Regions from separate parts of the Arthrobacter sp. CAN_C5 genome, predicted to be linked through region 3. Evidence: riboswitches for the same ligand, from Rfam matches in the RefSeq annotation. Region 3 holds a riboswitch; each other region holds the start of a gene.
What was found. A riboswitch is a leader RNA that binds a small molecule or an ion and turns the genes downstream of it on or off. The one in region 3 is predicted to bind cyclic di-AMP.

Region 1 (7,194 bases), 1.9 Mb from region 3:
CGGTGGTGCTCTGCCCGATGTCGCCGTGGGTGGTCAGCTGCACGACCGTCAGAACGTCGAGTTCGGGTTCGGTGAGGTTTTCCAGTGCCCGCTGGACGCTGACCCGGGTGGATGCCCTGGCAGCAAGCGCCGCGAAGTCGGGCACCGAGGGAAGGATCAGATCCGGGCGCGCTGCGAGAAGGTCACGGAGCTGGGCGTCGCTCCGTGCAGCCAAATCGGAGGCCAAATCGCGGATAGCGGACATTATGACAACGTTACCCCGTCTACCTGCGGCGGGCCCTCCCTCGAAGGGCTGACGGTCGAGGGGCCGGCTGAAAGGGCTAGAGCCGCCGTCGGGCCCGGACGCCCGAAATCACCAGGCCCATCATGAGGACGAAAGCGATCGGAAGAAAGAAGTAGGCCCCGGCCATGAAGCCCGGCCAGACTTCGCCCTGCAGGAAGGCGGTGACCAGCACAGCCGTCAGGCAGAGAAGGCCGACAGCGGCCAGCAGCACTGCTGCCACCATCAGCACCAGTCGGGGCTTACCCGGTGCGGGTTCGCGGGAACCGTGGTCAGGGGTGGGGCTGGGGGAAGTATTTGACATAACGCTAACAGCGTACACAGTGTGTCCCCTTCACAGAGCACCCCGGTGTAGGGGATATTCTGGAGGATAGAGACTTTCCCGACGAGACGCTGACCCGCCGCAGAACCTTAGGCACCGAATCCTTACCAGGGGATCGGCACGGTAATCGCAGCGTCCGACGCAGAACCTAAAGAACGAGGTAACGACGTGCCTATTGGCAAGGTCAAGTGGTTTGACGCTGAAAAGGGTTTTGGTTTCCTGGCTACCGACGACGGCCAGGAGGTCTTCCTCCATGCCTCGGCGCTGCCGGCCGGTGTGACCGAGGTGAAGGTGGGCACCAAGCTGGAGTTCGGCGTCGCCGACGGCCGCAAGGGGCTGCAGGCCCTGTCCGCGCGCATCCTTGAGGCGCCGCCATCAGTGGCGAAGGCGTCCCGCAAGAGCGCCGATGACATGGCAGTCATTACCGAAGACCTCATCAGGCTGCTCGACGACGTCTCCAACGGGCTGCGCCGCGGCCGATACCCGGACAAGTCGCACGCCGGCAAGGTGGCAGCGGTGCTGCGCGCCGTTGCCGACGACCTGGACGCGTAGACCTCCATGGACTCCGACCTTGAGATTGTCGCCCACCCGGACGCCAGCGCGTCCCCCGACGCTGACCCCGGTGTTGCCGGGACCGCCGCCGTCCCGCCAAAGCGCAGGGCACCGCGCAAACCGTCGAAACCCGACTCGGTGCTGGCCGACGCCGTGGAGTTCGCACGGAACGGCGTGCTGCAGGTAGCCGAACCCGGGCAGGTCGGCGACCACGTGGGTTCCTATCCCGACGCCGAACGGGTGGTCACCCACCGTTTCGTCGCACACCTGCCCGGCTACGGCGGCTGGCACTGGTTCGCCACCCTGGCGCGGGTGCCCCGCGGCAAGGAACCGACCATTTCCGAGGTGGGACTCCTGCCGTCGGAAACCTCTCTCCTCTCCCCACCCTGGGTTCCTTGGGCCGAACGGGTGCGCCCCGAAGACTCCGCTGGACAAGACACCGCTGGCGAAGACACTCCCGGTGAAAGTTCCGCCGGCGAAGATTCGTCCACCGACGCCTCGTCCAGTGGGCCCAACTCCCGGGAAGTATCCGCCAGGGAAAAGCCTGCCAGCGGCGAAACACCCTCCTCCGACGAAACACCCTCCGACGCAGCACCCTCCGACGCGGCACCCGGAGGCGAATAACCAGTTGACTCACGGTAGACGTGGAGTGCGCCGAGCGGAAGTCACCTGATGGGGATGTTCCGTTCGCTGCATATCCACAACTACCGGGTCTGGTTCATCGGCGCGCTGGTCTCCAATATCGGGACCTGGATGCAGCGCACCGCCCAGGACTGGCTGGTGTACGACATCCTCACCGACCAGGACGCTGCGGCCATGGGCATCGTGATGGCCCTCCAACTGGGCCCCCAGCTATTCATCGCACCCTGGGCCGGATTGATCGCCGACTCCGTCGACCGGCGCAAACTGCTGATCCTCACGCAGCTCTCAATGGCTGCACTCGGGGTCGGTCTGGGTCTGATGGTGATCCTCGGGGTCGCCGAGCTGTGGCACGTGTACGCGTTTGCCCTGGCGCTTGGTTTCGTCTCGGCCGTTGATGCCCCGGCTCGCCAGACCTTCGTCTCCGAACTGGTCCGGGACGACTACCTGCCCAACGCGGTGGCCCTGAACAGTGCATCCTTCAACGGTGCCCGGATGGTTGGCCCGGCGGTGGCGGGACTGCTGACGGTGGCGGTCGGCGCCGGCTGGGTCTTCATGATCAACGCTCTGACCTTCGGCGCCATGATCTTCGTCCTCATGACCATCAGGCGCTCCGAGCTGCGGGTCCTGGAGAAATCACCGCCCGGCAAGGGCCGGATCCGTGAGGGTTTCCGCTATGTGCGCAACCGCCCGGACCTGATGATGGTGATGCTCGCGATCTTCATCGTCGGGACCTTCGGGCTGAATTTCGCAATCTACATCGCGGCGATGGCCCGCACCGAGTTCAACAGCGGCGCCGGCGTGTTTGGTGTGCTGTCATCGGTGATGGCCGTCGGATCGGTGGCCGGCGCACTGCTCTCCGCCCGGCGCAGCAAGCCGCGCCTGAGGTACATCTACGGCGCGGCGGCCGCCTTCGGGGTGGCGTGCGGGGCCGCCGCGTTGGCCCCCACCGTCTGGCTCTTCGGGATCACGCTGGTCCTGGTTGGCCTGTTCGCCCTCACCCTGATGACCAGTGCCAACGCCTATGTCCAGACCACCACCGAGCAGGTGATGAGGGGTCGGGTGATGGCGCTGTACTTCGCTATTTTCCTGGGTGGCACCCCAATTGGTGCACCGATCGTCGGTCTGGTCTCCAACGCGTTCGGGCCACGCTGGAGCCTCGCCGTCGCCGCAGCCGCAGGTATTATCGCGGCAATGGCCGGGATGATCTGGGCCTGGCGCGCCCACCACCTCAGGCTGCGGTACGAATCCGCCCCGCGGCGACGGTTCCGGATTGAGACCGACTTCGGGAAGCCGGCCACCGACCCCTGACAGGACGGTTCCTCCCGGTTACGAAGCCTGCCCGATCACGAAGTCGATGCACGCCAGCAGCGCCGACACGTCGTCCGGCTCAATCGAGACGAACGTCGCGATACGCAGTTGGTTGCGGCCCAGCTTCCGGTAGGGCTCGACGTCGACAATTCCGTTGGCGCGCAGCACCTTCGCCACCAGTGCGGCGTCGATGGATTCGTCGAAGTCGATGGTCGTAATGACGTTGGAGCGGTCCTCCGGGCGGGCCACGAAGGGGGTGGCGACGTCGGACGCCTCAGCCCACTCATAGATCCTGCCCGCCGAGTCGGCCGTGCGGGCGGCAGCGAACCCCAGCCCGCCGCTCTGGTTCAACCATTCGACCTGGGCGTTCAGCGTGACCAGGGTGGCCAGGGCGGGAGTGTTGTAGGTCTGGTTCAGCAGCGAATTGTCGATGGCGGTCTTGAGGCTCAGGAAGTCGGGAATCCAACGGTCCGTGGCGGCGATTCGCTCAGCGCGTTCCAGCGCGGCGGGGGAAAACAGGCCCAGCCAGAGTCCGCCGTCGGACGCGAAGTTTTTCTGCGGGGCAAAGTAGTAGACATCGGAGGCGCTGACGTCGACATCGAGGCCACCGGCCGCCGAGGTGGCGTCAATGAGGACCAGCGCGTCGGGTGCGGCGCCGTCCACCCGGTGGACCGGCGCGGCAACGCCGGTGGAGGTTTCGTTCTGCGGCCAGGCGTAGACGTCGACGCCCCCCTCAGCCTCGGGGGTGGGGCGCGTCCCGGGAGGGGAGGTGATGACCGAGGACGCCTGCAGGAAGGGCGCCCGGTTGGTCGCGGACGCGAACTTGGAACCGAATTCCCCGAACGACAGATGCTGGGCCTTGTCCTGCACCAGCCCGAAGGACGCTACGTCCCAGAAAGCGGTCGACCCGCCGACGCCCAGGACCACTTCATAGCCGGCCGGCGCAGAAAACAACTGGCTGAGGCCCTCGCGGACGGAACCGACAAGGTTCCGCACCGGTGCCTGACGGTGGGAGGTTCCCAGCAGCGTTCGGCCAGCCTGCGTCAACGCCTCCAACTGGGCGTCGCGAACCTTCGACGGGCCAGCACCAAAGCGCCCGTCGGCGGGGAGGAGCCCCGCGGGGATCTTTTGGTCCGGGGAAATGCTCATGGTCTCTCCAAGCGGTTGGCGCGGGACGTCGTCGGGATACATTCTGCCGCACGGCGGCCTAGCCCCCGCAATTATGAACAGCCCTACGCCGCGCCCCTCGTAGGGCAGCCAATTGCCGTGGCCAGCAGGAAATGGGTTAACCTTGGGAGGCGTAGAACTTGTGTTCGGCGCTGGCATCAGGCGCCGCGCTTGCACCGCGAAAGCCGCCCGCTGTTCCATCCCGCACCAGTGCCTAGGAGCTGAACCGCATGACGGACCTCATCGATACCACTGAGATGTATCTGCGGACCATCCTGGAACTGGAGGAGGAGAACATTGTTGCCCTCCGCGCCCGGATCGCTGAACGCCTCCGCCATTCAGGCCCCACCGTCTCGCAGACCATCGGACGGATGGAGCGCGACGGACTGGTGGTGGTGTCCGGCGACCGTCACCTCGAATTCACTGACCTGGGACGGCGCCGCGCGATCGGTGTAATGCGGAAGCACCGCCTTGCTGAACGGCTGCTGTCGGATGTGATCGGCCTCGACTGGGCCTACGTCCACGAGGAAGCCTGCCGCTGGGAGCACGTCATGAGCGAACGGGTTGAGCAACGCCTCTACGAGCTGCTCGGCAAGCCGACCGAGTCCCCCTACGGCAACCCCATCCCCGGGCTGGAAGCGTTGGGCGGCCCGCCCGCCGAAGGGTTCTCCGTGGGGGTGCGCAGCCTTTCATCGGTGATCGGCACTTCCCCGGCCGGATCTGTGATTACCCTGGTCCGGCTTGCGGAACCCATCCAGGTGGACCCGGAGCTGCTTTCCCAACTGGACGAGGGTGGATTGCGTCCCGGAACTGCCATCTCTGTGCAGTCCGTCGGGGACTACGTCTCGGTCCGCGTGGACGGCATCGAGGGTGCGCTGGAGCTCCCACCCGAGGTGGCAGCCCACGTGTTCGTGTCAGTCTCCCCAGCCGCCGGCTAGCGCCGAGCGGCAGCCGCGTGGCACTGAACCGTGAATGGTCCGGACAAGTTGCCCACCTTTGGGGTAACAAACGAGTATCTTTCGCGTGCACCTAATCATCTCGAAGCCAGTAGCTGTGAAGGACCGATGTGATGGCCGTAACCATCTCCATACCATTCCGTGACCGGAATGTGACATTAGGTCTGATCTGATGTACCGTCGATCTCGTGCCCAATTCTTCTAGGTTGGTCACTCTCGAGCAGATCGCCTAGCTCTGCCACTGCCCGAGATCCGTTCGCACAATTCGCATGGCAGAGGCGGGGGAACCACATTAGTGGGTTTCGCAAGAAATCCTGGGGTTAAGTCGTGCCATTCCGAAAAGGAACCGCGCGGCCGGGTGACTCCCATCCGAATCCGACAGCTCACCTCGCAGGCAATTGGGAGAGGCAATCGAACGTGTCATACAACTCTGCTCTGGGCCGCCACCGTGCCGTCCGCACCAACCCCTTGACCGCCATCTCAGATGCCGTGTCCTCCAACGCTGGTTCGGTAGGTCGTCAGGCCGCAGTCCTCGCTGCCGCAACCGGTCTGGTACTGACCGGCGGAGTATCAGCCAACGCCGCTGATCTCTCCCCTCAGGCTAACGAGCGCGCCACCATCGCCTCCACTCTGGAAATCCAGGCGGCACCGGCAGTTGTCGAAGCTCCGGCAGACGCCAAGATCGCCTTCAACCGCACACCGGTTAAAGCTGTGGCCGCCCCCGAGGTAGTCGAAGCCCCGGCAGTCAAGGTTCAGTCCGAAACGGTTGCCGAGATCGAGGAAGCCCCCGTCGAGGCACCGGCAGCAGAGCCCGTCGCCGCGGAGCCCACTGTCTCCGAGCCGGTAACTGTAGCCCCAGCGGTCGCAGCAGAACCAGTCGCGCCGGCAGCCCCTGCCGCAGTCGTTCCGGCAGCTCCGGCAGCCGCAGTCGCAGTCGCTCCAGCAGCCCCAGCCCCAGCCCCAGCCGCACCGGCTCCCAAGGCTCCAGCCGCCAAGAAGACCCCCGCCGTATCCTCAGGCGTGGCCGCCACCATTGCTGCCGCAGCCCAGGGCCAGCTCGGTGTCACCCAGGACTGCACCCGCCTTGTGAGCAACGCCCTTGCAGCCGCAGGCATCAACTTCCACGGCTGGCCAGCCGGATACCTTTCCCTGGGCCGCACGGTCAGCGGCGGCGAGGCCATCCCCGGCGACCTCATCTACTACGCAGACGGTGGCGCCGGCGTTGCCCACATCGCCGTCTACATCGGCGGCGGCAAGGCCGTCCACGGTGGATTCAACGGCAACCAGACGGTAGTCGCCCCCGCCGATCTCGGTTCCGGCCCGGTCTACATCCGCGTCGGCGGCTAACCCACCACGAACCACCAGAAAGGACCCGGAGGATTTCGATCCCCGGGTCCTTTCTGCGTCTGGGGCCGTCACTCCAGAGGTACGACACGCACGACACGGGCGGCCACCAGCGGTGAGAATTGGCAAACCGGGTGCCAGCCGAACTACCCTTACATAAAATAAGTCAGTTGTAGTCCTGTTTCCCCGGACCACAGGGACGCGGGCAATTCTCGGCAAAGAGGAATGTGCATGCGCACTCTCGTTCTGAATGCTGGATATGAGCCACTGGCGGTAGTGACCTTCCGCCGGGCGCTGGTCCTTGTGCTCGCGGGCAAGGCAAGTATCGTCGCGGAGGGGGAGGAACCGGTGATCGGACCCAACGAAATCCTCGGTCGGCCCTCGGTCATCCTGCTGAACCGGTACGTGAAAATTCCCTACCGGCACACCCTTGTTGCTACCCGGCGGGGTGTCCTGCGGCGTGACAACCACCTGTGCGCCTATTGCGGCAAAGCCGCCGCCACCATCGACCACGTCTTCCCCCGGTCCCGCGGCGGGGACTCGAGCTGGGAGAACCTGGTGGCCTGCTGTCTGCGGTGCAACAACGACAAGGGCGACAAAACCCTCGCCTCGCTCGGCTGGCA
Region 2 (7,194 bases), 520 kb from region 3:
CTACTTCGCGCTGGTCGCTGGCATCCTCACTTTCACCGCGTGGATACTATTCGGTAGCCCCGATGATGCCGTCATCCGGACCGTCACGGTCCTGGTGATCGCGTGCCCGCACGCCCTTGGTCTGGCTATCCCGCTCGTGATCGCCATTTCGACGGAGCGCGCGGCGAGGGCCGGTGTGTTGATCAAGAACAGGATGGCGTTGGAGCGTATGCGCACTGTCGACATTGTGTTGTTCGACAAGACCGGTACCCTCACCGAAGGCCGGCACGCCGTCACCGCCACCGTTACGTCCGGGACAATGACTGATGCACAAATGTTGGCGCTGGCCGCCGCGGCTGAATCCGACAGCGAACATCCGGTGGCACGGGCCATCGTCGCGGCGGCTATGGACACACCGGAAGCAGCGGCATTCGAGTACCGTGGTAGCGGATTTTCGTCAATGACCGGACGGGGGGTCCGCGCGACGGTCGACGGGTCCGAGGTCACCGTGGGCGGACCGAATATGCTCAAGGAACTTCAGCTAGAGACTCCTTTGGACATGAGGGATACCGTCCAGGAATGGGTCGGCCGCGGCGCATCTGTGCTGCATGTGGTTCGCGACGGCGCTGTTGTTGGTGCCGTGCGTCTCGAGGACCGGGTCAGGGATGAGTCCCGGGCAGCTGTGAACGCGCTGCAGGCTCGGGGCGTGAAGGTCGCAATGATCACGGGGGACGCACGCCAGGTTGCGGACGCCGTCGGGGCTGAACTCGGTATTGATGAAGTCTTCGCTGACGTGTTGCCACAAGACAAAGACTCCAAGGTCGCCGAACTGCAGAACCGCGGATTGAAAGTGGCGATGGTCGGCGACGGCGTGAACGACGCCCCCGCGCTGGCCCGCGCTGAGGTGGGGATCGCTATTGGGGCCGGGACCGACGTCGCAATGGAATCCGCCGGCGTGGTGCTGGCCGGCAACGATCCACGATCAGTCCTGGCGATGATCGACTTGTCGAGGGCCAGCTATCGGAAGATGATTCAAAACCTGGCGTGGGCAACCGGGTACAACCTGATCGCCGTGCCGCTGGCCGCCGGCGTTTTGGCCTTCGCTGGTTTTGTCCTCTCGCCCGCCGTGGGAGCCGTTCTGATGAGCGTCTCAACCATCGTGGTCGCACTGAACGCGCAGCTACTGCGCAGGATCGACCTCAGCCCGGAACGCTTCACCACCACCTAGCGGAGTGAGGAAACGCCCGGCGTCATCCTCCTCATTGGAGGACCAAGCCCGGAGTTCACTAGGCTGGAAATAATCAACGGACAGGAAAGGGTAACGGCAGTGACAGGCACCACCAGGCAAAGGATAGCGCTCGACCTGTCGCGTTCAGCCCTGACCTTTCTCTGGTTTACCGCCATGATCATCGGGATCCTCGCAATGCACGTATGGATGGGCGGTCACGGCCCGTCAACGCACGGTGCTTCGGCGCAGGGTGCCTCAGCCCACGGCGCAGTGCTTTCGACCAGTTCCATGACAGCGGACACCGAACATGCGACGTCCTTGAGCGGTTCCCACCACGTCCAGGCAAACGATGTCCCCGCAGCTTCCCCGGGAGGGAGTGCCGGCGAATTGGGACAGGGGTGTAGTGGGTCCTGCGGCAATGACGGCGCGGCCCTGGGGATGTGTCTCCTGGCGGTCATCGTCGTCGCCGCCCTGGCGTTCCTGGTACGTTCCGGCCAATTCGTTCCCGGGTCAGTGCTTCTGCGCGGTCCGCCATTGATCCGCTTGCGACCCCTCTCGATCCCTGTTCCTTCTCTGATTCAACTCTGTATCAGCCGGACATAAAACACCGGCACCTGCCGTCGTAGTGAACGCGATTGCGCGCACCCGACGGCCTACACGCCCAGCATGGGCCCCACTACAGACTATTCACCAGATGAATTCACTAAGGATCAGATCACCATGAAGCGTTACCTCTCTTTCTCAGCACTGAGCGTCGCAGCCATCATCACCCTCGCAGGGTGCGGAAGCGACAACGAACCCGCCGCCCCGGGGGGCGAACCAACCGCTTCCACCCAGGACTCATCACCGTCAGCACCCGAATCCGGTGCTGAGGTGTCCGCCGAACACAACAGCGCCGATGCCATGTTCGCCCAGATGATGATTCCCCACCACCAGCAGGTAGTGGAAATGAGCGACATGATGCTCGCCAAGGACGGCATCAGCCCTGAGATCACCGACCTCTCCACCAGGATCAAAGCTGCGCAGGGCCCCGAAATAGAAACCATGACCAGCTGGCTAGAAGCCTGGGACCGGCCGGTCATGCCCGAAGGTGGCATGGACGGGCATGACATGGGGTCCATGGGTGGCATGGACGGGATGCTGGACGAGGATCAGATGGCCGAACTACAATCAGCCGAAGGCGACGACGCTGCCCGGATGTTCCTTGAGTTTATGACCGAACACCACAACGGTGCGATCGACATGGCGCAGGAAGAAATCGACAACGGCGAGAACCCGGAAGCGATCGATCTCGCTGAGACGATCGTGGAAACCCAGCAGGCCGAAATCCAGGAGATGGAAGAACTGCTCTCCGAGCTCTAAACATGCCGCGAGTTCACTAGGGGGAGGGCTAGACATCTGGCCCTCCCCACTTTCTCCCTTACTTCCTTGACCCGAAAGATCATCACCGTGCCCCGCACCAAACTTCTTCTCTCATACCCGCAACGACACGCCAAGCTCGTGGTTCTCACGGCCGGCCTCCTGGTCCTCACGGCCTGCTCACCGCAAGCGGCACCGAGCTCCGGCACCAGCGAATCCTTCGGCTCTGCCACAAGCGCGCAGGGCTATCCCACCGGTCACGTCCACGGAATGAGTGTGAATCCGGACACGAACCAAGTCTTGCTGGCCACCCATGATGGGCTGTTCGACATCTCGGAGTCGCCAGCAATCCAGATCGGGCCGACCATCGACCTGATGGGCTTCACCACGGCAGGGAACGGCGACCTATATGCCTCGGGTCATCCCGGTCCGGGAACCAATTTGCCCGACCCGGTGGGGCTGATCCGGTCCACCGATCGAGGCCGAACCTGGGAACCGCTGTCCCGGCAAGGAGAGTCCGACTTCCATGCCCTCGCCGTCACCGACGGAGGAATAGTCGGTTTCGACGGCCAGCTTCAGACCAGCGCCGAGGGAACCTTGTGGCAGCCCGTGGCAGAGCAAATACCCGTGTTCAACCTGGCTGCCAGCCCCCGGGACAGCGTTGTGCTCGCTACCACCGAGGAAGGCCTGCAACGCTCCACCGACGGCGGCGTGACGTGGGCAGCCGTGCCGGAGGCACCGTTGCTGATGTTCACGGCACTTACTGAAGGGAAAGCCGCCGGAATCACGCCCGACGGGCAGATCCATACCAGCGCTGACGCTGGTCTGACCTGGGTCGAACAGGGTTCAGCTCCCGGCGAGGCAGCAGCGGTTGCCACTCAGATGCTCGACGACTCCACACTGCGGATCTGGGTGGCGACCGAAAACAGTGTCCAGGTCTCTAATGACAACGGGCAAACCTTCACGGACATCAGATCCAACCATCAGTAGTTGGTGGTGAAGCACGCATCGCTACAGGAAGCGGCGATCCGGCCATTCGGGCACCTTGCGGCGGAAGCGCTATTCACCGTCGCCGACGGCACAGACGGTATCGAATGATCCCGAGAAGTGGACCCCGGCACGGGGGCCGAAACGCCTTCATAGGTTTGATTTGAGTCGCCGGCACGCAAAACGGCAGGGTCGGTGTAGACCGGCCTCTCGCCGTCATCGGCTGCGAAAATCGCGGCCACCACGCCAGGCGCAATTGCTGCGGCTGCGATCGCGCCTGGGATCCGCGAGGCCCCGGAGTCATCGGAGGAACCACTCACCAACTCGATCTGGATCGGTACACTCCCGCTGCCGTCGTTGGCGGCCATGTCGTCCTCCATGATCTGAGCCGAGCATTGATGGGATAGTCCAGTTTCTCCGGGAAAACCAAGAGGCGAAATGGGGTCCCTCGACCGTCGGTTACCCGTGAGTAGGGCACCACCCTAAAGAGGGCCGTAACCGTAACGTGACATCCATACCTCCGTGGGGTACTCTCATTCGAGTGATCCCGGCACCCCGCCGAGATCACAATCCCGCGCAGAATGCCGAGCCCTGCCGCTGCACCGGGACCCGTTCGCACAATCCAGATGGCAGGGACGGGGGAACCACGTTTCCACCGGGCCACCGCACGCGGTGACCCTCGGGGTTAAGTCGATCTGACTATCCAGTGCAAAATCTGCCGCATCGTTTGCGATGGGCAGAAAGCTCAAGGATGGTGGACGGCCGGGTGACTCCCATCCGAACCCGACAGCTCACCCCGCAGGCATGGGAGAGGCAACCACCATGTCACGTAAGTCCATTTCGGCACGCCACCGCGCGGCCACCACCCACTCCATCGCTCTTGAAGGTCTGACCCAGTCCGCCAAGACCAATGCCGTAGCACTGGGCAAGCCAGCCATCATCGCCGTCGCGACCGGCAGCCTCGTCTTCTCCGTCGGAGCGACCGCCCACGCAGGAACCTACACGCAGGGCGAAGCAACGACCGCCTCCGCAGTCTCAGCACCCGCCGCTTCCGGAGTTCACACTGTTGCTGCCGGGGACACCCTGGGCGCAATCGCGGCACAGAATGGTATCAACCTCGACACCCTCCTGGCGCAGAACGGGCTGTCCTACGCCTCGGTCATCTACCCCGGACAGCAGATCCAGCTCACCGGTGGGGCAGCCGTCAGCGCGGCAGCCGTGCCAGCAGCTACTGCAAGCCAGGCCTTCTACTCGGCACCTGCACCAGTCGCTCCGGCAGCAGCACCAGCCGTTCAGGCAGCAGCACCCGCTCCAGCAGCAGCACCCGTTTCCGCAGAACCAGCAATGATGACCTTGGCTTCCAGCCCCATCACCCCGATTGCGTCTGCAGCTAAGGCAGCTCCGTCAGTTCCAGCCAGCGGAGTCGGCGCAGCACTGGTCGCTTCGGCCTATGGGCAGATCGGGTCCATCCAGGACTGCACCGTCCTCGTCGAACGCGCTCTGCGCTCCATCGGCCTGAACGTCGGCGACCTCGGCCCCTCACAGTTCGCTCAGTACGGCTCGGTTGTATCCTCGCCAGCACCGGGTGACCTCGTGATCAATGCCGGACACATCGCGATCTACGTTGGCGGTGGCAAGGTCATCAGCAGCGGCATGAACGGTGCCAACCTGACGATGGAGCACCCACTGTCCGATCTCGCCGGTTCATACTTCGTGCGAGTCACCGGCTAACATCTCAAGCTCTCGGACTCGTTCCGTGAACTGAACATAAGTGGCAGGTACCCTGGACGGAGGGCACCTGCCACTTATGTGTTCCATCCAACCCCGACTCGACATGCCGCTGTTTTGTCACGGTGTCGTACTTGCTAGCCGGAGATGTTTGCTGCGTCGTACCAGCGCAGAACCCGCAGTGCCCTGAGGGTGTTCCACCGACTCGAGCTGCCATCGGGTTCTTCGAATCGAAAGTGGACCGCGCCGGGGTGAGTCTTATCCAGCAGCCAACCTCCATCTGGCTGACGCTTCGCGCGAACATGTTCGACCGCCTCGGCCAGCCGCGGATCAGCCGGTCCGCCACGCAGGGCGAAGTAGCTTGTCGCCTTGAGCAGGTCATAGTGCCAGCGGGGAGGGTAGGGAAACTGAAGCCATCTCGGGTTCACCACCTCACCGGTGCGCAAGGACCGGAACAGGCTGCGTCGAAGCAGATACTCCTCGCCTTCATAACGGGCCCGGCGGGCCTCGTCGGACCCACCAGTGTTTCGCTCCCACCTCAGTAAGGCGTCGACCACGTCAAGAGTGCTCGCGAAAGATCCGGGAGCCGAACGCGACTCGGCCCAGCAGTTCCAGCCACCATCAGGCAATTGGTCGGCCACGAGTCGCTGCACTACCGGGCCGACGTTGACGCCTAGGTAGGTGCCGATCAGTATCGTGCCGGCATTGATGCAGCAGTCGACTTCACCGGCGAAGAAGGGCAATCCGTCGTACTCCCACCGGCAGTTGCGCGCGACCAGCCGGGCTGTCTCACGCATCACAGCGCTGTTCGGAGGTAAGCCCAAGTGACACAGGTCGAGCAGCACCGGGTAGGTAGAGGTCCATGGTTGCCCCGGCTGTTCACCTGGTGTCTCGGTCGGTTCCACGTCAGGTGATGGGAACGACGGCGGTGGCTCACCAGCAGCAAGGGCCTGCGCCGTGCTTTCGGCGAACGCCGCGGTATTCGGGAAGCATGCGCCGTCCGCCCACTGCCCATCGGGTGCCCGCAAGGCGAGCAACCGAGCGCCCCACCCCACGTGTTCCACCCGCGCCCGCTCTGTTACTACCTCACCCTGCGGGGCGTCGAGGAGATCGCGCAACACCTGCCACCGGATCGCAGGATCGCTTTTCAGGAGCCACTCCACTACCGGGTCGTTCTCGGTCAGCGGTGGCGTTTTCGGGTGGTAGGGATGGTACTTCAGCGAAGTGTCCACCGTTGGATCCTAATTGAAAGCTAGGACGCAAGAAAGGGGCGACGGCATCGGACACCGACCCGCCGCTGCCATCCCATCCGTTCCGATACCCAGCTTCGCCTCAGGTGAGGACGGCTATCACGAGCCGCCTCAACGCAATCATTCCTGTGCAACCAGACCGGACGGACGGCCAGGTCCCGCATCCCGTATCTTTAACTGGTGGTTACACGACGTGAAGCAGCTCAGATTCTCGATATTCCGCTGGAGATGGCACACCGCCACGGTATCCCCAGCAGGCTGACCGACGCCGAACTGTCGGAGCTGGTGGAAAATCCCCCAGCCTGGCTCGTCCAGTCCAGGGAAAACCGGACGGGCAAGCGGCCTGTCTGGGTCCAGCTGACCTGTGTGGTCTGTGGTTTCTCGGAAGCTGCCCGGCCGAAGAAATGGTGGCCGCCGTTCACCTATGTCTCCTGTGCCCACCACTCCCACGATGAAATCCCGCAGGCAATGCCGAGTCTCGTTCGCAGCGAGTACGAAGGAATTGGGAGCCGGTTTGTCGGCATCGTCGATGTAGAAGTGCCCGTCACCTAACCGGGATACGTTTCATCCTGCCCTCGGCCCGGGGGACCGTAGGCGGCAAGGGTCGCTCCACTGCCTGCCGGGCCAACACCGTTCACGCTGGTCACCGCCTCAGCGTCGGCG
Region 3 (7,194 bases):
TTCGGGACGCAGTGGTAACGTCACTGCCGTTCCAGCCGGTGTGCCGGGAGGACTGTGAGGGTCTGTGCTCTGAATGTGGAGCCCGCCTCGCGGATGACCCCGATCATCAGCACGAAATTTTGGATCCCCGCTGGGCGGCCCTTACCGGGCTGACCAGCACTGCAGCGTCAAGCGACGTGGCAGCAAGTACAGAGTCTGTCGAGAGAGAAGAGAGTTAGTCGTGGCTGTTCCTAAGCGGAAAATGTCCCGCTCGAATACCCGTGCACGTCGGTCCCAGTGGAAGGCAACTGCCCCCAAACTGGTGAAGACCGTGGAGAACGGCCGCGTTACCTACAGCCTGGCTCACCAGGCCAAGGTAGTCACCGACTCCGCCGGCACTGCACTGTTCCTTGAGTACAAGGGACGCAAGGTAGCCGACGTCTAACGACCGCTGTGTGCCCGGCATCGCCGGTGCCTGCAGCGTTCTTATGCGAGTGCGTAAGTAGACGTGGCTAATACTGAAGACCTTTTGAAGCGTCTCGGTGTCTCAATTGACGCCGGGACGCTTCGTCTTGCCCTGACGCACCGCTCCTTCGCCTATGAGCATGGCGGTATCCCCACCAACGAACGCCTCGAATTCCTTGGTGATTCGGTGTTGGGGCTGGCGGTCACCGACGCGCTGTACCGGGACAACCCCGAGCTGTCGGAGGGTGACCTCGCCAAACGGCGCTCCGCGGTCGTCAGCACCCGTGCCCTGGCCGGGATTGCCCGCGACCTGGAGCTGGGCCAGCATGTCCTGCTGGGCCAGGGCGAGAAGCTGACCAACGGGCGGAACAAGGCATCGATTCTCGCTGACACGATGGAAGCCGTCATTGGCGCGACCTACCTCAGCAACGGGATCGAAATAGCCCGGGCCATGGTGATGCGCCTGGTGGGTCCCCTGTTGGGAAGCGCTGCCGCCATGGGCGCCGGCACCGACTGGAAGACCAATATCCAGGAGATCGCCGCTGCGCGCCGCCTGGGCACCATCGACTACAAGGTCACCGGATTCGGCCCCGACCACGCCCGCACCTTCGAAGCACTCCTCACGGTCGGAGGCAAGCCCTATGGCTCCGGATCGGGTCCTTCCAAGAAGGAAGCCGAACAGGAGGCTGCTGCAGCCTCCTGGAAGATGCTCCGGGTTATCGCCGCTGAACCCAAAACAGCGGCCCAGACGGTAGTGGTCCCGGTTGATGTGGCCACCGTCGATCACGACGGGATTCACCCTGACGGCGCTGACACCGTTCCCGACCCTGTCATCAGCCTGTCCGATCCGGCATCCGCCGCATCCGCCGCATCGGCGTAAGCGCACCCCATGCCAGAGCTTCCCGAGGTCGAGGTGGTGCGCCGTGGCCTCGCGCGCTGGGTCCTGGGACGCACCATTGACGACGTCGACATCCTCGACCCGCGGTCGATCCGCCGCCACGCCCTCGGCGGCGAGGACTTCACCGGCAATCTGGTGGGCGCCCGGGTCCTGGACGTAGTCCGCCGGGGCAAGTTCCTCTGGCTCCCGCTGGCAGCTACCGCAAAGCCGTCAGACACTGCAGCTAGTTCAGACGCCGCAGCGAAATCCGACACAGACACTGCAGGACCGCCTGTTGCACTGATGGCGCATCTGGGGATGAGCGGGCAACTGCTCGTCCAGGACGCCGAAGCACCCGAGGAAAAGCATCTCCGGGTCCGGCTCACACTGTCCGCCGTATCCACTGCCGACGCCGGACCGCTCCCGAGGGAACTCCGGTTCGTCGACCAACGCATCTTCGGTGGCCTCTTCGTGACGTCGATGATTCCCACCGCCGACGGTCACGCCGGAGGCCTCGGCGAAAGCCCGCTGCCACTAATCCCCGTCGAGGCGGCCCACATTGCACGAGACCCGCTGGACCCGGCGTTCTCCTTTGCCGACTTCTATGCGAAGTTGCGCCGGCGCAGGACGGGCATCAAGCGGGCACTCCTCGATCAGTCACTGGTCTCCGGTATCGGCAATATCTACGCCGATGAGGCGCTCTGGGCTGCCCGCGTGCACTATGCACGACCCACCGAAACGATGCGACGGGGCGATGCGCTCCGACTGATCGATGCCTGCCGCGACGTCATGCTGCGCGCACTGGACGCCGGCGGCACCAGCTTCGACTCCCTGTACGTCAACGTCAACGGGACCTCAGGGTATTTCGCGCGTTCCCTCAACGCCTACGGCAGGGAGGGCGAACCGTGTACCCGCTGTGCCGCCGACCCGGGATTCCACGGTAGCTCCCTGATTCGCCGTGAAATGTTCATGAACCGGTCCTCGTTCAGCTGCCCCCGCTGCCAACCAAAGCCCCGCAACGGGCGCTGGTAAGAGCTTCTCCGGCCAGGCAGTATTACGGTTTTTGTGTAACGCCGCGGGCGCCGACTAGTTCTCCACACCGGGGCCTTGCCCACATACCGGGGGAGAAGCCGCCGCGGGCGTCGACCGTGCGGGACCATCATGCAATGGAAACCTTCCCAGCGCCCGAGCATGGTTCATCACCCCGACGCGAGTTACCGAATCGCTACCCATCACAGCGCCGCCGTGATACAAATGTGACAAAACTGGACGACCCTAGGTACAGTGGTCAGCGCGCAGGGTTCCGTTCAACTCAGCGTCCTCCCGACAGATTGCCCAATTCTGCCGATGTCGTGAGGTCCGTCCGCACACATCCGGCAGAAGCGGAGGAACCAATAGTGGCCGTCGATCGACGGCCTTGGGGTGAAGACTCGATTTCGAGTCCGGGTGGCTCCCATCCGAATCCGACAGCTAACTTCGTAGGCATCGGGAGAGGCAAGATCATGTCCAAGAACCACATCGCGCGTCACCGCGCAACCCCACCGAGCGCGCTCAAGACCGTTTCCAAAGCGGTCAGCTCACACGCTGGCGCCGTCGGCCGTCCAGCCGCTGTGCTTGTCGCCGCATCGGGTCTCATGCTCAGTGCCGGACTCCCGGCCAACGCAGCCGGTGAAATCACCGTCCAGCCAGCCGCCTCGGCGCCAGCCGTCCAGAGCGCTGGATCAGCAACCTACACCGTTCAGGCCGGGGACACCCTCGGAAACATCGCTGCAGCCCAGGGTGTCAGCCTTGAGTCGCTGTTCGCCCTGAACGGCCTCAGCTACGACTCGGTCATCTTCCCGGGTGACGTTATTTCCCTTTCGGGCGGCGCCACCCAGGCCACCCAGGTAGCAGCACCAGCACCCGCTGCGGCACCAGCCGCCGCGGTGACCGTTGCCGCGCCGGCTCCGGCCGCTCCAGCCGAGACCAGCACCCTGGGCATCACCACCGCCTCTGAAGCCATCACCCCGATGGCAGCAGCCTCCACCGGTGGACAGGCATCCAGCTCGGGCATCGTTGGCACCGCGCTGTCGATGGTCGGCTCGGGCTACGTCTACGGTGGCACCACCCCGGGCGCCTGGGACTGCTCAGGCTTCACGCAGTGGGTCTTCGCCCAGCACGGCATCGACCTTCCCCGCACCAGCCAGGCACAGATGGCTGCCTCAGCCCGCACCAGCAACCCGCAGCCAGGTGACCTCGTCATCCAGAACGGCGGCGGACACGTCGGCATCTACATTGGTGACGGCCAGATGGTCAGCGCGCTGAACCCTAGCCAGGGCACCCTGGTCCACGCGGTCGACGCAATGCCTGTCGTTGGGTACTACACTCCCTAAGTGTCTGACGGGGGGCTCGTAGGCGGAATGCCGTCAGGCTGGAAGCCGTCCCCGCAGACAACCTGAGGAGATCGGGCACAACCAACGAATGCGCCATCGGAGAATTCCGGTGGCGCATTCTTGTGTCCGCTTTTCTTTGCGCCCGTATGAGCGTTTTCACTGACTGTGAATTTTCACAGACTCGTATATTCACCGACGTCTGGTCCCGGTGCCTATGGCCCACTATTCAGCGGGCAGAGGATATTCGGTGTGGAGAGGACTCCTGGCTACAGCTGCCGGTAGTGCTCCGAGAGCCTGGCCAGGCCCTCATCGAGTGACACGCCGGGCTTCCAGCCCAGCAGGTCGCGGGTACGCCGCTGATCGAACCAGTGGGCGGTGGAGAGTTGCTCCGCCAGGAACCGGGTCATCGGTGGTTCCGCATCGGCCCCGCTGCGCTGCCACACGAACTCAACCAGCGACCCCGCACCACGTGCCACCCTTCCGGGAACGCTCCACCGCGGCGGGCGAACCCCACCCGCCCGGCAGATGCCCGCGATCAGTTCGCCGATGGGCCGGGGCTCTCCGTTGGTAACCACGACCGCCAACCCCGCTACCCGGTCCATCCGGCCGAGGGCAGCGGCGATCGCCTCGGCGGCGTTATCCACGTAGGTGGTGTCAACCAGTGCGGTGCCAGCGTCCAGGACGGGGAGACGCCCAGCTCGCGCCCGCTGCAACACCCGCTCCACCAGTTGGGTGTCGCCTGGACCCCACACAATGTGTGGCCTGACTGCCGCAACGCGGAAGCTGTCGCTGTTGGCCTGCAACGCGATGATTTCGGCGCGGGCCTTTGTCTGGGCGTAGTGACCCAACACCTTCTCGGGCGTGGCGTCAGTGGCAGCCTGCCCCACGATCGACGTACCCACGTGCGCCACCGAGGGGGAGGAGATGAACACGAAATCCAGCACCCCGGCGGTGCGCGCCGCAGCCAGCAGGCACCGGGTGCCCTCCACATTGACTGCTTCGAAGTCAGCTGCCGCTCCGGCGAACGAGACCTTGGCCGCCAGATGCACCACAGCATCCATGCCCAGCACCGCCCGCTGGACGGCAGCCGGATCGGTGATTGATCCCAGGCTGTCCTCGATGCCGCTCAGCCCGGCTGGACGCCGCTGAAACGTGCGCACCTCGTGGCCCTGGTCCCGCAGAACCTCGGCAGTCACCCGGCCCAGCATCCCGCTGGCACCGGTGACCAGGACCCTCACAGTTTGCCGATCTTTCCGCCGGCCAGCACCCCGGCTGCCCACCGTGCCACGGCAGTCCGGTCAATCTTGGCGTTGTGCCGGATGTCCGTGGGCAGCGCGGGAACCACCAGCACGGCGGACAGCTCAGCGCCAGCGGCGCGGGCGGCACTGCGTGCCTCGGACGCCAGCGATGCGGGTGCTAGCCCCGGTTTTGCCGTCGCCGGGATGGTCTCGACCACCGCGACCACCGCCTGGGTGCCAGCCGGTCCCACGCCAACTACCGCTGCGAGCCCGACGACGTCCACCGCCTCAAGAGCCTGCTCCACCCCTACCGGGGTAAGAACACCAGCGGCCGGGGTGATCAGGTGGGGAAGCCGTCCCTCGACCCAGAGCCGCCCGTCGCCGTCGAAATGTCCGATATCCCCGGTGCGGTGCCAGCCACCGGTCCGCGAGCTCTCGCTCTGGGTGAGCCACAGTCGGTGGTAGCGGTCCTTCACATGGGGAGCATCGATGAGGATTTCCCCGGTCACCCCAGCCTCGGTGGTGGGTTCGCCGTCGGCGGTCCCCGCCTGGCTGAGTTCACTGACGGCGATCCGTGCTCCCGCGACGGCCCGGCCCACGCAGACGCCGTTCCCAGCGCCCACCACGTTCCCGGCAGCAGCGTCGGCTTCGGCCGAAAGGATCAACCCGAGGTCGACGTCGGTGACGGGCAACGCTTCGGTCATCCCGTAGGGCGTGTGGAGAGACGCCGCAGGAAGAATGCCCAGCAGCTCGGACAGCAGCCGCGACGGCACGGGGGCGCCAGCCGAAAGGAGCAGCAAAACCCCTGCCAGGGCTTGTCTGCCGGCATCGGTCAGTTCTTCCTGGGTGGCCAGGATGTTCCGGAGCGCTGCGGGGGACGCGAACACGGTGGTCGCGTCGATGGCCGCAACGGCGTCGGCGAGGGCCGACGCTGAAAGGGTCCTGGGTCTGGTGACGTCCATGTCGGGGGTGATCGACGTCGTGCCGAGGGCCGGGCCCAGCAGGGCGAACGGTGCGAAACCCGCCACCAGGCCGTCGCCGGGGCGAATGCCGAAGGTCTCGGAGACAGTGTCCCGCATCGCTGCGAGCCGGCGGTGGGTGTACACGACTCCCTTGGCGGGGCCGGTGGAACCGGAGGTGAACAGGATAGCGGCGTCGGCATCGGGATCGAGTACATCAGGATCGAGCACGTGAGCTGATCCGGTGTCACCGGTTCCAGTGTCACCGGTTGCAGGGTGAGGGGTTCCAGCATCGTCGGGCGCGGCGGTCGTCGTGCCCTCGCGGAGCTCCGCGAGTGAATACTCCACCCCAAGGAGTTTCCGCTTGGCGGTGGGAAGCGTGGCAACACTGATGCGGCGGCCGGGCCAACCGAACAGCTTTGCTGCGGTGAGCGCCAGGTCGATACCGATCAGGAAGTCCGGAACCGTCCCGCGAACCGCCTTGCTGAGACCCTTACGGCCCAGCCCGGCGTCGGCAACGATGATCACGGCGCCGATCCGCAGACAGGCGTAGAGAAGCACCGTGAGCTCCACCCCGGGTGGCACCATCAGGCTCACCCGGCTGCCGCGGTGCAGGCCGATCCGCCGCAGCGCGTCGGCGAGCGAACTGACGTCGTGTTCCAGCCCACGCCAGGACAGGGACCGGCCGATCCGGCCATCCTCGCCCATGTCGGCGACAGCCAGCTGGTCGGCGTCAGGACCCTGTGCGCGCCGGGTCAGTTCGTGCTCCAGCGGGGTGAACGACGCGGTCGCGGCGGTTGTTGGGTCGTCGTTTGTTGGGTCATTCTCTGCGGGGTTGTCGCCTGCTGGGGCATTCTCTCCAGGGCGCTGAGGAGAAGGTGCCACAGCGGTGCGAGCCAGGGCGTCGTCGAGCCAGTGGAAGAGGGGACCGGCAATGTTCCGGTCTTCGCCGACGAGGTGGCTGGCACCCTCGAACCGGTGAATATCGGCCTGGGGGAGCCGTGCCGCAAGATCGTTGAGGTAAGTGTCCGAGAAGATGGGATCCTCGGGTCCCCACAGCATCAGCGCGGGCACATTGAGGGTGCGGATGCCCTCGGCGATGCTCCGGAGCGCCGGATAGCTGGGATGTGATGGTCCGGCGGGAATGTCGGCCACAAAGTCTGCAATACCCTGGCGCCGGGCGCCACCGCGGTACGGCAGGAGGAACGCCTTCCGCACCTCCTTCGGCAGCGCGGGCCGGGCCAGCGCGTGGGTGACATCCAGGAACGCCGACGTGTCCTTCGTCCCCCACCGGTGCACCAGCG

Region 1: linked by a shared signal. The riboswitch ahead of H4V95_RS16180 (NlpC/P60 family protein) and the one ahead of H4V95_RS07495 (C40 family peptidase) in region 3 are both predicted to bind cyclic di-AMP.
Region 2: linked by a shared signal. The riboswitch ahead of H4V95_RS09930 (LysM peptidoglycan-binding domain-containing protein) and the one ahead of H4V95_RS07495 (C40 family peptidase) in region 3 are both predicted to bind cyclic di-AMP.

The regions. Positions count from the first base shown of each region.
Region 1 covers NZ_JAGGMZ010000001.1:3,460,050-3,467,243, reverse strand. The annotation lists gene H4V95_RS16215 (helicase-associated domain-containing protein) at 1-244, opposite strand, end outside; gene H4V95_RS16210 (hypothetical protein) at 321-584, opposite strand; gene H4V95_RS16205 (cold-shock protein) at 771-1,154, shown strand; gene H4V95_RS16200 (DUF3027 domain-containing protein) at 1,161-1,778, shown strand; gene H4V95_RS16195 (MFS transporter) at 1,827-3,104, shown strand; gene serC (phosphoserine transaminase) at 3,123-4,253, opposite strand; gene H4V95_RS16185 (metal-dependent transcriptional regulator) at 4,502-5,209, shown strand; cyclic di-AMP (ydaO/yuaA leader) riboswitch at 5,460-5,639, shown strand; gene H4V95_RS16180 (NlpC/P60 family protein) at 5,645-6,574, shown strand; gene H4V95_RS16175 (HNH endonuclease) at 6,803-7,194, shown strand, end outside.
Region 2 covers NZ_JAGGMZ010000001.1:2,114,256-2,121,449, reverse strand. The annotation lists gene H4V95_RS09950 (copper-translocating P-type ATPase) at 1-1,207, shown strand, start outside; gene H4V95_RS09945 (hypothetical protein) at 1,307-1,810, shown strand; gene H4V95_RS09940 (DUF305 domain-containing protein) at 1,928-2,569, shown strand; gene H4V95_RS09935 (F510_1955 family glycosylhydrolase) at 2,636-3,556, shown strand; cyclic di-AMP (ydaO/yuaA leader) riboswitch at 4,126-4,373, shown strand; gene H4V95_RS09930 (LysM peptidoglycan-binding domain-containing protein) at 4,376-5,284, shown strand; gene H4V95_RS09925 (hypothetical protein) at 5,419-6,513, opposite strand; gene H4V95_RS09920 (hypothetical protein) at 6,712-7,083, shown strand.
Region 3 covers NZ_JAGGMZ010000001.1:1,589,658-1,596,851, forward strand. The annotation lists gene H4V95_RS07475 (DUF177 domain-containing protein) at 1-218, shown strand, start outside; gene rpmF (50S ribosomal protein L32) at 221-424, shown strand; gene rnc (ribonuclease III) at 488-1,324, shown strand; gene mutM (bifunctional DNA-formamidopyrimidine glycosylase/DNA-(apurinic or apyrimidinic site) lyase) at 1,334-2,353, shown strand; cyclic di-AMP (ydaO/yuaA leader) riboswitch at 2,644-2,820, shown strand; gene H4V95_RS07495 (C40 family peptidase) at 2,824-3,693, shown strand; gene H4V95_RS07500 (NAD-dependent epimerase/dehydratase family protein) at 3,960-4,931, opposite strand; gene H4V95_RS07505 (alpha/beta fold hydrolase) at 4,928-7,194, opposite strand, start outside.